Regions from separate parts of the Neobacillus terrisolis genome, predicted to be linked through region 2. Evidence: riboswitches for the same ligand, from Rfam matches in the RefSeq annotation. Region 2 holds a riboswitch; each other region holds the start of a gene.
The links. Region 2 has a riboswitch for glycine ahead of ACI48O_RS17645 (ACT domain-containing protein). Riboswitches for the same ligand answer to the same signal wherever they lie in the genome.
Positions count from the first base shown of each region.

Region 1: another riboswitch for glycine. It lies ahead of ACI48O_RS03985 (amino acid permease); the one in region 2 lies ahead of ACI48O_RS17645 (ACT domain-containing protein).
Region 3: another riboswitch for glycine. It lies ahead of gcvT (glycine cleavage system aminomethyltransferase GcvT); the one in region 2 lies ahead of ACI48O_RS17645 (ACT domain-containing protein).

Region 1 covers NZ_JBKFGH010000006.1:355-3,640, forward strand. Annotated here, with positions in the region: gene ACI48O_RS03975 (lysophospholipid acyltransferase family protein) at 1-320, opposite strand, end outside; gene ACI48O_RS03980 (ribosomal maturation YjgA family protein) at 363-794, opposite strand; glycine riboswitch at 1,075-1,154, shown strand; gene ACI48O_RS03985 (amino acid permease) at 1,303-2,667, shown strand; gene ACI48O_RS03990 (transketolase) at 3,104-3,286, shown strand, end outside.
Region 2 covers NZ_JBKFGH010000029.1:64,286-67,571, forward strand. Annotated here, with positions in the region: gene ACI48O_RS17640 (PFL family protein) at 1-1,025, opposite strand, end outside; gene ACI48O_RS17645 (ACT domain-containing protein) at 1,040-1,315, opposite strand; glycine riboswitch at 1,434-1,510, opposite strand; gene ACI48O_RS17650 (DEAD/DEAH box helicase) at 1,644-3,286, opposite strand, start outside.
Region 3 covers NZ_JBKFGH010000018.1:85,436-88,721, forward strand. Annotated here, with positions in the region: gene gcvT (glycine cleavage system aminomethyltransferase GcvT) at 86-1,192, opposite strand; glycine riboswitch at 1,373-1,461, opposite strand; gene ACI48O_RS12390 (DEAD/DEAH box helicase) at 1,740-3,286, shown strand, end outside.

The DNA.
Region 1 (3,286 bases), on a different contig from region 2:
ATCGAAAATAGATTTCCTTCTTTTAGGATTCTTAAAGTATTTTTTAGAGATTTGATATCGGCTTGTCCTCTTTTGATCGGAAAACAACCTAATTCATGAATTAACCAACCAAAAAACTTGTTTCTAAAAAGTTCTTCTTTCCCCATGATGTACATTTTGCGTGGAGTATGAACACCTACCATCGGAGCATCGAAATTACTAGTATGGTTCATAGCAATTATAGCGGCACCCGTAGGGATGTTTTCTAATCCTTCAATTTTTATTTTAAAGCGGATGTGCAATAAAAATCTAACAACAGTGATGGCAATTTTATGTATCAATTCAATCCAGTCCCTTCCAAATTAATATACTAAACCCAAAGATTATTTACGCTTACGAGGACAAAATATCATTTTATCCAGGATAGACGCGATGATAATTCCAACAGAATATCGAATTAGGTCAATCGTAAGAAATCCTTTACCGAGGATTAATGCACCGAGCAGTGTTCCACGAATTTGATTGATCCAGTCTCCCTGATACAACTGACTGAACTCAATGCCAAAGCTAAACGATAAGCTAAGCAAAATGGAGGTGAGTACGCTTTTATGTACAAATAGGAAGCGGAAGCCAAAATAGACCATCATAGCCCACAGCATATCGCCGGCATTCTGAGCTACAAATATGAAAAGAAGATGGCTGTATTTTCTGGAGGCTAGGCCTAATAAAATGGTAATAACGATGGCTATTAAATAAGCTATCCTCAAATTACGAAGTTTGATGGATTCATTTTTAGATGTTGCCGGAGAAATCATTACAATCACTCTTATAACCAGTATGGGTCTTCAATAAAATTTGTGATATTCCAAATTTGAATATACAAGGATTAAACGTCAGAAGCAAGAGTTGATTCTTTTTAATAGATAATTATTTTTTATATGAACGAAATTGAAAGGGTCTTGACTGAACGAAAAGTTACTGATAAAATTTAAAATTATCGCAAAATAATATAAAAGGATGGAGAGGTATTTCTTTTCCATCTACCAAACAATTAAATATTAGCAAGCTATGATTGCTATGGATCAAACTATAGCAGGAGCAGCTTCTGGAGAGACCGCAATGATTTGCGGCGCCGAAGGGTTCATTATCTCAGGCAAAAGGACAGAAGAGTATCGAATACTATTTGTTATTTTTTTTCGTGGAAAAATAGCAAATACTATTTTTTATTCTGTCGTTTTAAGAGATTGGAGCTTTCCAGTCTCTTTTTTATTTGCGTTTTAATCGTTACGAAGGAAAAAACAAAAAAATTATGGGGGAATTAAGTTGGCACAGCATGAATTAAAACGGGACTTGCAAAATCGGCACGTCCAGCTCATCGCAATTGGTGGTACGATCGGTACAGGGTTATTTTTAGGCTCAGGAAAAGCAATTCAATTAGCAGGTCCTTCAATTATCTTCTCTTATTTAATTGTTGGGATTGCAGTGTTTTTTGTGATGAGGGCATTAGGGGAACTCCTTTTATCTAATGCAGGCTATCAATCCTTTACGGACTTTGCAACAGATTATATTGGTCCGTGGGCAGGGTATGTAACTGGTTGGACCTATTGGTTTTGTTGGATCATGACAGCGATGGCGGATATTATTGCAGTTGGCGTATATGTACAATATTGGTTCGATATCCCGCAGTGGGTTCCTGCAATTGCTTGTTTAGTCATATTATTAGGGCTCAATTTATTGACTGTTAAGCTTTTTGGAGAGTTAGAGTTTTGGTTTGCCATTATTAAGGTTATTACCATTCTTGCATTAATCGGAATTGGTATTGTTTTATTGGTCATTGGATTCAAAACGGATGCCGGTACCGTTTCAGTAAGTAACATTTGGGAATTTGGAGGTTTATTCCCTAACGGAATAACTGGATTCTTATTATCGTTTCAAATGGTTCTCTTTGCCTTTGTTGGCGTAGAATTAGTAGGGGTTTCTGCAGCAGAAACATCTAATCCGCAAAAGAACATTCCATCCGCGATCAACAAAATTCCTTTACGAATTCTGTTTTTCTATATGGGAGCGATTATTGTACTATTAATGATTAATCCATGGGAACAGTTGAATGCAGCTACCAGTCCTTTTGTTAAAACATTTAGTTTAGTAGGAATTCCTTTAGCTGCAGGTATCATTAACTTTGTTGTGTTAACTTCAGCTGCTTCCGCTTGTAATAGTGGAATGTTCTCAACGAGTAGAATTTTATATAACTTAAGCAAAAATGACCAAGGCCCAAATTCATATGCTAAATTAAATAAAAATGCTGTACCTAGCAATGCTTTGTTTACATCAACAGTCGTTATCTCGGCTGGAGCTCTATTAAGTGGGCTTATCCCGGGACAAGCTTTTGGAATAGTGACGACCATTAGTGCGATTTGTTTTATTTGGGTTTGGAGTATTATCTTAATCTCTCATATTCGCTATTCAAAAACACGACCAGATTTACATGAAAAATCAATATTTAAAGCACCATTCACACCATTTATTAATTATGCCGTGCTAGCGTTTTTTGGTTTTCTTCTTATTGTTATGTTAATTGCTGAAGCAACACGCACAGCTTTATTAATGACACCTTTATGGTTTGTTTTATTATTTACACTGTATTATTTTAGACAGAAAAAGGAAAAAGCTCAAAAAATGGCTGCTTAAAGAATACAGTCGATTCATCATATTGAACCGCACAGTGATTATTTGTCACTTGTGCGGTTTTTTTGTTTTTGGCTGTGTTAAATTTGGCTGTTGATTTCCGCTCCAGGTGCTCGCTTTCCGCGGGGGAGTCCTGGAGCCTCCTCGGCGCCATAGCGCCTGTGGGGGCTCCCGAGACACCTTCTCCCGCAGGAGTCTCGCACCTTCCGCTCCAATCAACAGAGTGCTCAAAATCAACATTCGTCTCTAACACAGCCCTTTTTTAAAAGCAAGGCAGAACAAGTCTCGTAAAAAAAATATATTTAATCGAATATCACTGTTGACTATTCAAAGTTGTGGAGGTACACTAAAAACACAAGGTACCTTAGTAGACAAGTATACAACATGACAAACACCCGGTTTTTAAAACAGCAAGTCATAATTTAACGAGGTGACTGAGATGAAAGATATTAGTATTGAAGAATTAAAGCAAAAAGCGATTGAGTTAAGACAAGCAGCATTAACAATGATTTACGAAGCACAATCAGGGCATCCGGGAGGTTCCTTATCTGCAGCAGATATCATTGCAGCCCTATACTTTCGGGAAATGAATATTGATCCCAATAACCCAAAATGGGAAGAC
Region 2 (3,286 bases):
ATCCCGTTATCCTCACTAACTGGAATAAAGGCACCGCTAAGACCGCCGACATAGGAGCTAGCCATCGCTCCGCCCTTTTTCACCGCATCATTCATCAACGCAAGTGCAGCAATCGTTCCATGAGTTCCAACTCGCTCAAGCCCGATTTCTTCCAAAATTTCTGCGACACTGTCATTAATCGCATTTGTCGGAGCAAGCGATAAATCCATAATTCCAAATGGAACTCCAAGACGCTCGGCTACGACACGACCGATTAACTCGCCAGCACGGGTTATTTTAAAGGCAGTCTTTTTAATGACTTCAGACACCTCACCAAGGTCTGCTTCAGGATGGCGTTTAAGAGCATTTAAGACAACTCCAGGTCCGCTGACACCAACGTTAAGAACGACTTCCCCTTCACCAGATCCGTGAAATGCTCCTGCCATAAATGGATTGTCTTCCACCGGATTACAAAAAACAACGAGCTTGGCACAAGCAAGGCCGTTTTGGTCTTTCGTTCGCTCGGCCGCTTCCTTCATGATATGGCCAAGTTTACTGACAGCATCCATATTGATCCCAGTTCTCGTTGTCGCAACGGAGATCGACGAACAAACTCGCTCTGTTACCGTTAACGCCTCTGGAAGTGCATCAAGCAGGGTCTGGTCACCTTTGGCAATTCCTTTATGTACAAGAGCAGAATACCCGCCGATAAAATCAATGCCAAGTACCTTAGCTGCTTTATCCAATGTTTTCGCCAGTTCAACTGCCTGATCCTTGGTTGCATTTCCAAGAATTTCTGCAATTGGTGTAATAGAAACACGTTTATTGATGATCGGGATCCCAAATTCTTTCTCAACCTGTTCAGCCACTTCTTTTAACTGGCGCGCATAGGTTGTAATTTTGTCATAGACCTTTTGGTTCATTTTTTCAAAATCTGAATCCGCACAATCGTGGAGGTTAATCCCCATTGTAACCGTACGTATATCGAGGTTTTCCATTTGAACCATACGGATCGTTTCCATCATTTCTTGAATGGCAATATTCATGTTTGTTAACCTCCTTATATCCGGTGCATGGCTTGGAAGATTTCCTCAAGCTGGATATTGATTTTTAGACCTAATTCGTCACTTACTTCATCGAATTGCTTTTGCAATTGTTCAAGGTTTTCCTTGCCGGATACATCTACCAGCATCATCATCGTGAAGAAATCCTGCAGAATCGTCTGGCTGATATCTAAAATATTAATACTGTTATCCGCCAAAATATTGGTTACTTTCGCGATAATCCCAACCTGATCTTTTCCGATTACACTAACAACTGCACGTCTTTGTTTCATCCTAAGCACCCCATTTTATTATATTAAAATAAAAATATTTCTGCGCGAAATATTAAAAAAGAGATTGGAATATCTCCAATCTCTATAGTCAGTAGAATAACATACACATTAATGTATTCGTTACTCTTCTGTCCTTTTGCCTGAGATTGTGAATCCTTCGGCGCCACTTTGCGCGGTCTCTCCAGAAGCTGCTCCCGTTATAGTTTGATCCATAACATTCATCGCTTACTATAATATTTAATTAACAAAGTGATGTTATCAATAATTTTCAGAAGCGTCAATAGGGATTTTCATTTTGGTAAAAGAAAATCCCTTTTGTCGCGTGAATTTATCGGGAGGTTTTCTTTCTTCCAGCACCTGTTTTAGCACTTTTTCTATTGGAACCAGTTTTAGAAGTACCACGAATTGGCTTTGATCGTTGAGATTGCTCTTTTTCAACTGGACCTTTGGAACGGTCATTTTTCTTTGTTAGACCTCTGGATTTTTCAGGTTTTCCCTCAAATTTCTTTATTGTATTTTTTGTTTCGCCATCGGTATTTTTTCTTTCACCGCGTGTTTTTTCAAAGCCGCGATCGCTCTTCTTTCCTCCACGACTTGATTTTTCAAATCCGCGTTCCGTTTTCTTTCCCTCGCCTCGTGATTTTTCAAAACCGCGATCGCTCTTCTTTCCCTCACCTCGTGATTTTTCAAAACCGCGTTCACTTTTCTTTCCCTCGCCTCGTGATTTTTCAAAACCGCGTTCCGTTTTCTTTCCCTCACCTCGTGATTTTTCAAAACCGCGTTCGCTTTTCTTTCCTCGAATAGGTTCTTCTTTCGATCCTTTCCTTGCTGAAGAGCGCTCGTCCCTTTTTCTATCTTGGGAATTCAAATCTTTTTTACCTGAGCTAGGTTTTTTCCTGCCTTTTGCTTGCTGCTTTCGGGTTGGTTTGCTTGCATTATCCTTTGACTCATTTTCAGACATCTTCATATTGCCGATGTTTTGCTTGTTAATTGTAATATTTAGCTCTTTTTCAATTAAATCAAGAGCTGGGCGATCTTTGGATGCATATAAAGTAACCGCAAGGCCAGTCATGCCTGCTCGACCGGTTCGGCCAATCCGGTGAATATAACTCTCTGCGTCTTGTGGAATGTCATAGTTATAGACGTGGGTTACTCCCTCTACATCTAGACCTCTAGCTGCAACATCTGTAGCTACAAGCAATTGGACCTCGGCATCACGGAATCTTTTCATTACCTGTTCTCTTTTAGCCTGAGTCAAGTCTCCGTGTAATTCATCGCACTTAAAGCCGTGTGCCCGGAGCGCCTCATAAAGCTTGCTGACCCGGCGTTTTGTCCGGCAAAAAATAACCGCTAAAAACGGGCGATGCGTTTCGATTAATTCAATAAGAGTTGCTTGCTTTGCCCGGTCAATTGTATGGATCGCAATTTGTTTAACGGATTGTGCCGGTCCTTGCGTTTTTTCAATTTGAATATACTGAGGTGCACGCATATGTTTCTGAGCAAGCTTTCTAATTTCAGCAGGCATCGTTGCCGAAAATAACATCGTTTGCCGTGTTGCCGGAGTTTCCTTAATAATTTCCTCCACCTCATCAAGAAACCCGATATGAAGCATTTGGTCTGCTTCATCGAGAACAAGGTGTGACAAGGAGGATAGGTCGATCGTTCCTCTCCTAATATGATCGAGAAGCCGCCCAGGAGTCCCAACAACAATTTGGATGTTCTTCTTTAATTTGTTTAATTGCTTCTCAACATCTTGACCACCATATGCTGCTAAGACATTGATTTCATCTATATCCTTGATTAGTTTTTCCACTTCATCGGTAATTTGCAAGGCCAATTCTCTTGTTGGCGTTACAATCAGAGCTTGAATGTGAGCAGCTTCTGGTGCAAGTTTTTCAAGAATCGGCAAAATAAACGCAAACGTCTTCCCTGTCCCCGTTTGCGCTTGGGCGATTATATCTTTACCATCCA
Region 3 (3,286 bases), on a different contig from region 2:
GTGCTCCCGTGACACCTTCTCCCGCAGGAGTCTCGCACCTGCAGCGAAGATCAACAAAGTAAGCTTAATAATTATGAACAATTTTTTATTTTCTACTTCTTTTATAAAACGGGGTTTGAACTACTTGGGCTTTTATGCGTTTCCCGCGAATTTCAACTTCGAGTTCCGTACCTATATGAGTATGTTCTGCATGTAACAAAGCAAGACCGATGTTTCTTTTTAGAGTAGGCGATTGGGTACCGGTTGTGACCTCGCCGATTTTATTGCCATCTTTGAAAACGGGGTAGCCGTGTCTTGGGATGCCGCGGTCGATCATTTCTATACCAATAAGCTTTCGGGCCGCTCCCTGTTCACGTTGTTTCTTAAGTACGGCTTTTCCGATAAAATCATCTTGTTTATTAGTCTTTACTGCAAAGCCAATTCCTGCCTCGATCGGCGTAATATTTGGAGAAAGCTCTTGGCCATAGAGAGGAAGCATCGCCTCAAATCTTAACGTGTCCCTTGCCCCTAAGCCACAAGGAAGTATTCCTTCGTCCCATCCAGCTTCAAGTATATCCTGCCATAATGACACAACATCCTTAGCAGAACAGTAAATTTCAAACCCATCTTCTCCCGTGTATCCTGTCCTGGACACTAAGGCTTCAATCCCATTCAAAGCAACGCCTGTTTCAAATTGAAAAAATCCAATATCGGTTAAATTCATTTTTGGACTAAGCTTTTGAAGGATTTGCTCTGAAAGAGGTCCCTGTAAAGCCAATTGCGCAGTTTGTTCCGATTGATTCTGTAATTTTACATCCCCTTCAAGATGTTTTGCGAGCCAATTGTAATCTTTATCAATATTTGAGGCATTGACAACCAGCAAGTAATGATAGTCAGTCAGTTTGTAAATTAATAAATCATCGACTGTGCCCCCATTTTCATAACACATTGCGGTGTATTGAGCAGCCCCTCTTTTGATTTGTGAAACATCATTTGTCATCATTTTTTGTAAGAAAGAAAGACTGTCGGGTCCTATAACTTCTATTTCTCCCATATGTGAGACATCGAATAAGCCAGCCCTGGTCCGAACTGCTTCATGCTCTTCCTTGATTCCTGAAAATTGAACAGGCAGCTCCCAGCCCCCAAAATCGATGGTTTTGGCACCATATTGTTTGTAAACTTCAAAGACAGGTGTTCTCTTCAACTCAGACATTGTTTTCCCCCTCAACATTACTTGGTTAGCACGCTTGAAAACCCTTTTTTCAGAAACTAAAAAAGGACAGAAACCTCCCGTTGTTCAAACGGTGGGTCTCTGTCCTGGCACCTGAAAGTTTACCGTAACCGGCTGTCCCCTTTGGTGGCTCCATTAAAGTCGGAGCGCTCTCCAGAGTTGCGTCAAACAAGAGTTCTTTTGCCTGAGAGATTCGCATGAGTGCTTGCTCCTTCGGCGCTACATAAAGTAGTCTCTCCCCTTGTTATCATTCGCACCAATATTTTTTTCATACTTGGATACACTAATACCCAAATAATGCGAAAAAACATTTTACAGATTTAATAATGTGGCAAATTTCAAAACTTATTAACTATTTCCATCCTACCATCGATAAGCCTGGTTGAGCAATATATTATTACTTTGTTAATTTAAAGTTCTGTAAATTTTGGCTGTTGATTTGCGCTCCAGGTGCTCGCTTCAATCAACAGAGAGGAAAAAATCAACATTGTTCTTTAACACAACCTAATATATAAAGGAGCTGTAAATTATGTCCGTGCAAATCGATTTTGATTCATCCTGGACGGATGAATTTTTGCAAAGAATGACAAATGACGGACCATGGGGAAATTGGGAACTATTCAAATTGGCGGTAGATGTCGAAAAGCATACTGTTATACCTGAGTTTGAAGGACTTCAGGCACCCTTACATCTCCCAGATTTAACCCCCCTCCCACACCAGCTTGAGGTTGCCAAGCAAGTCTTTGAAAACATGAACGGAAAAGCTATATTAGCAGATGAGGTTGGACTTGGAAAAACCATTGAGGCAGGTTTGATTTTAAAAGAATATATGATTCGGGGTCTAGTAAAAAAAGTATTAATTCTCGTTCCTGCTTCATTAGTAACTCAGTGGGTCATGGAGCTAAATTCAAAATTCTTTATTCCAGCTGTTTCCCAACGAAAAAGCTATGTTTGGGAGCAGTTTGATGTCGTAGTATCATCAATTGATACCGCAAAGCGAAGCCCTCATCGCGAAATTATTTTTGAACAAAATTATGATTTAATCATTATTGATGAGGCTCATAAGCTAAAAAACAATAAAACAAAAAACTATGAGTTTGTCCAAAGCTTAAAAAAGAAATTTTGTTTATTGCTAACAGCTACTCCGATTCAAAATCGAATTGAAGAAATCTTTAATCTCGTTTCATTACTTAAGCCTGGTCATTTAGGAAATGAAACAGCGTTTTTTGAAAAATATAAACGGGAAGCCCGTTCCATTAACGATGACCAGCATTTAAAAGATCTCGTCAATAAAGTGATGATTCGCAACCGTAGAGCTGATACAGGGATCGAATGGACGAAACGAAAAGTCGAGACCATCCCGATTGAATTTACCGCGGAGGAAAAAAACTTATATGATTCCATCTCTAACTTGCGTTCTGAAGATAATTGGATTACTTCAAGCCAATTTTCATTAATGACCCTGCAGCGGGAGGCCTGTAGCAGTCGTGAAGCAGTTTATTTTACATTAAAGAACATGCTCGAAAAACAAGAAAATCCAACGCCCTATTTTGCCGAAACAGTTCAAACATTAATGGCAAAAGTGGAGGCGATTCAAACTAACTCAAAAGCAAATAAGGCGCTTGAATTAATCCAATCCGTTAATGATAAAGTAATTATTTTTACAGAATATCGGGCAACCCAAATGTATCTGCAATGGTTTCTTAAACAGCATGGCATTACCTCCGTTCCGTTCCGAGGCGGTTTTAAGCGCGGCAAAAAAGATTGGATGAGGGAACTGTTTCAGAAGCAGGCTCAGGTGTTAATTGCCACTGAAGCGGGTGGCGAGGGGATAAACCTGCAGTTTTGTAACCACATCATCAATTTTGATTTACCATGGAATCCGATGCGATTGGAGCAACGGATTGGCCGGATTCACCGACTCGGTCAGGAAAAGGATGTAATGATTTATAATCTTGCTACAAAAAACACAGTGGAAGAGCATATTTTAAAGCTGTTATATGAGAAAATCCATCTGTTTGAGAAAGTAATTGGCGAGCTGGATGACATTTTAACGAAATTAGAGTTTGGCAATTT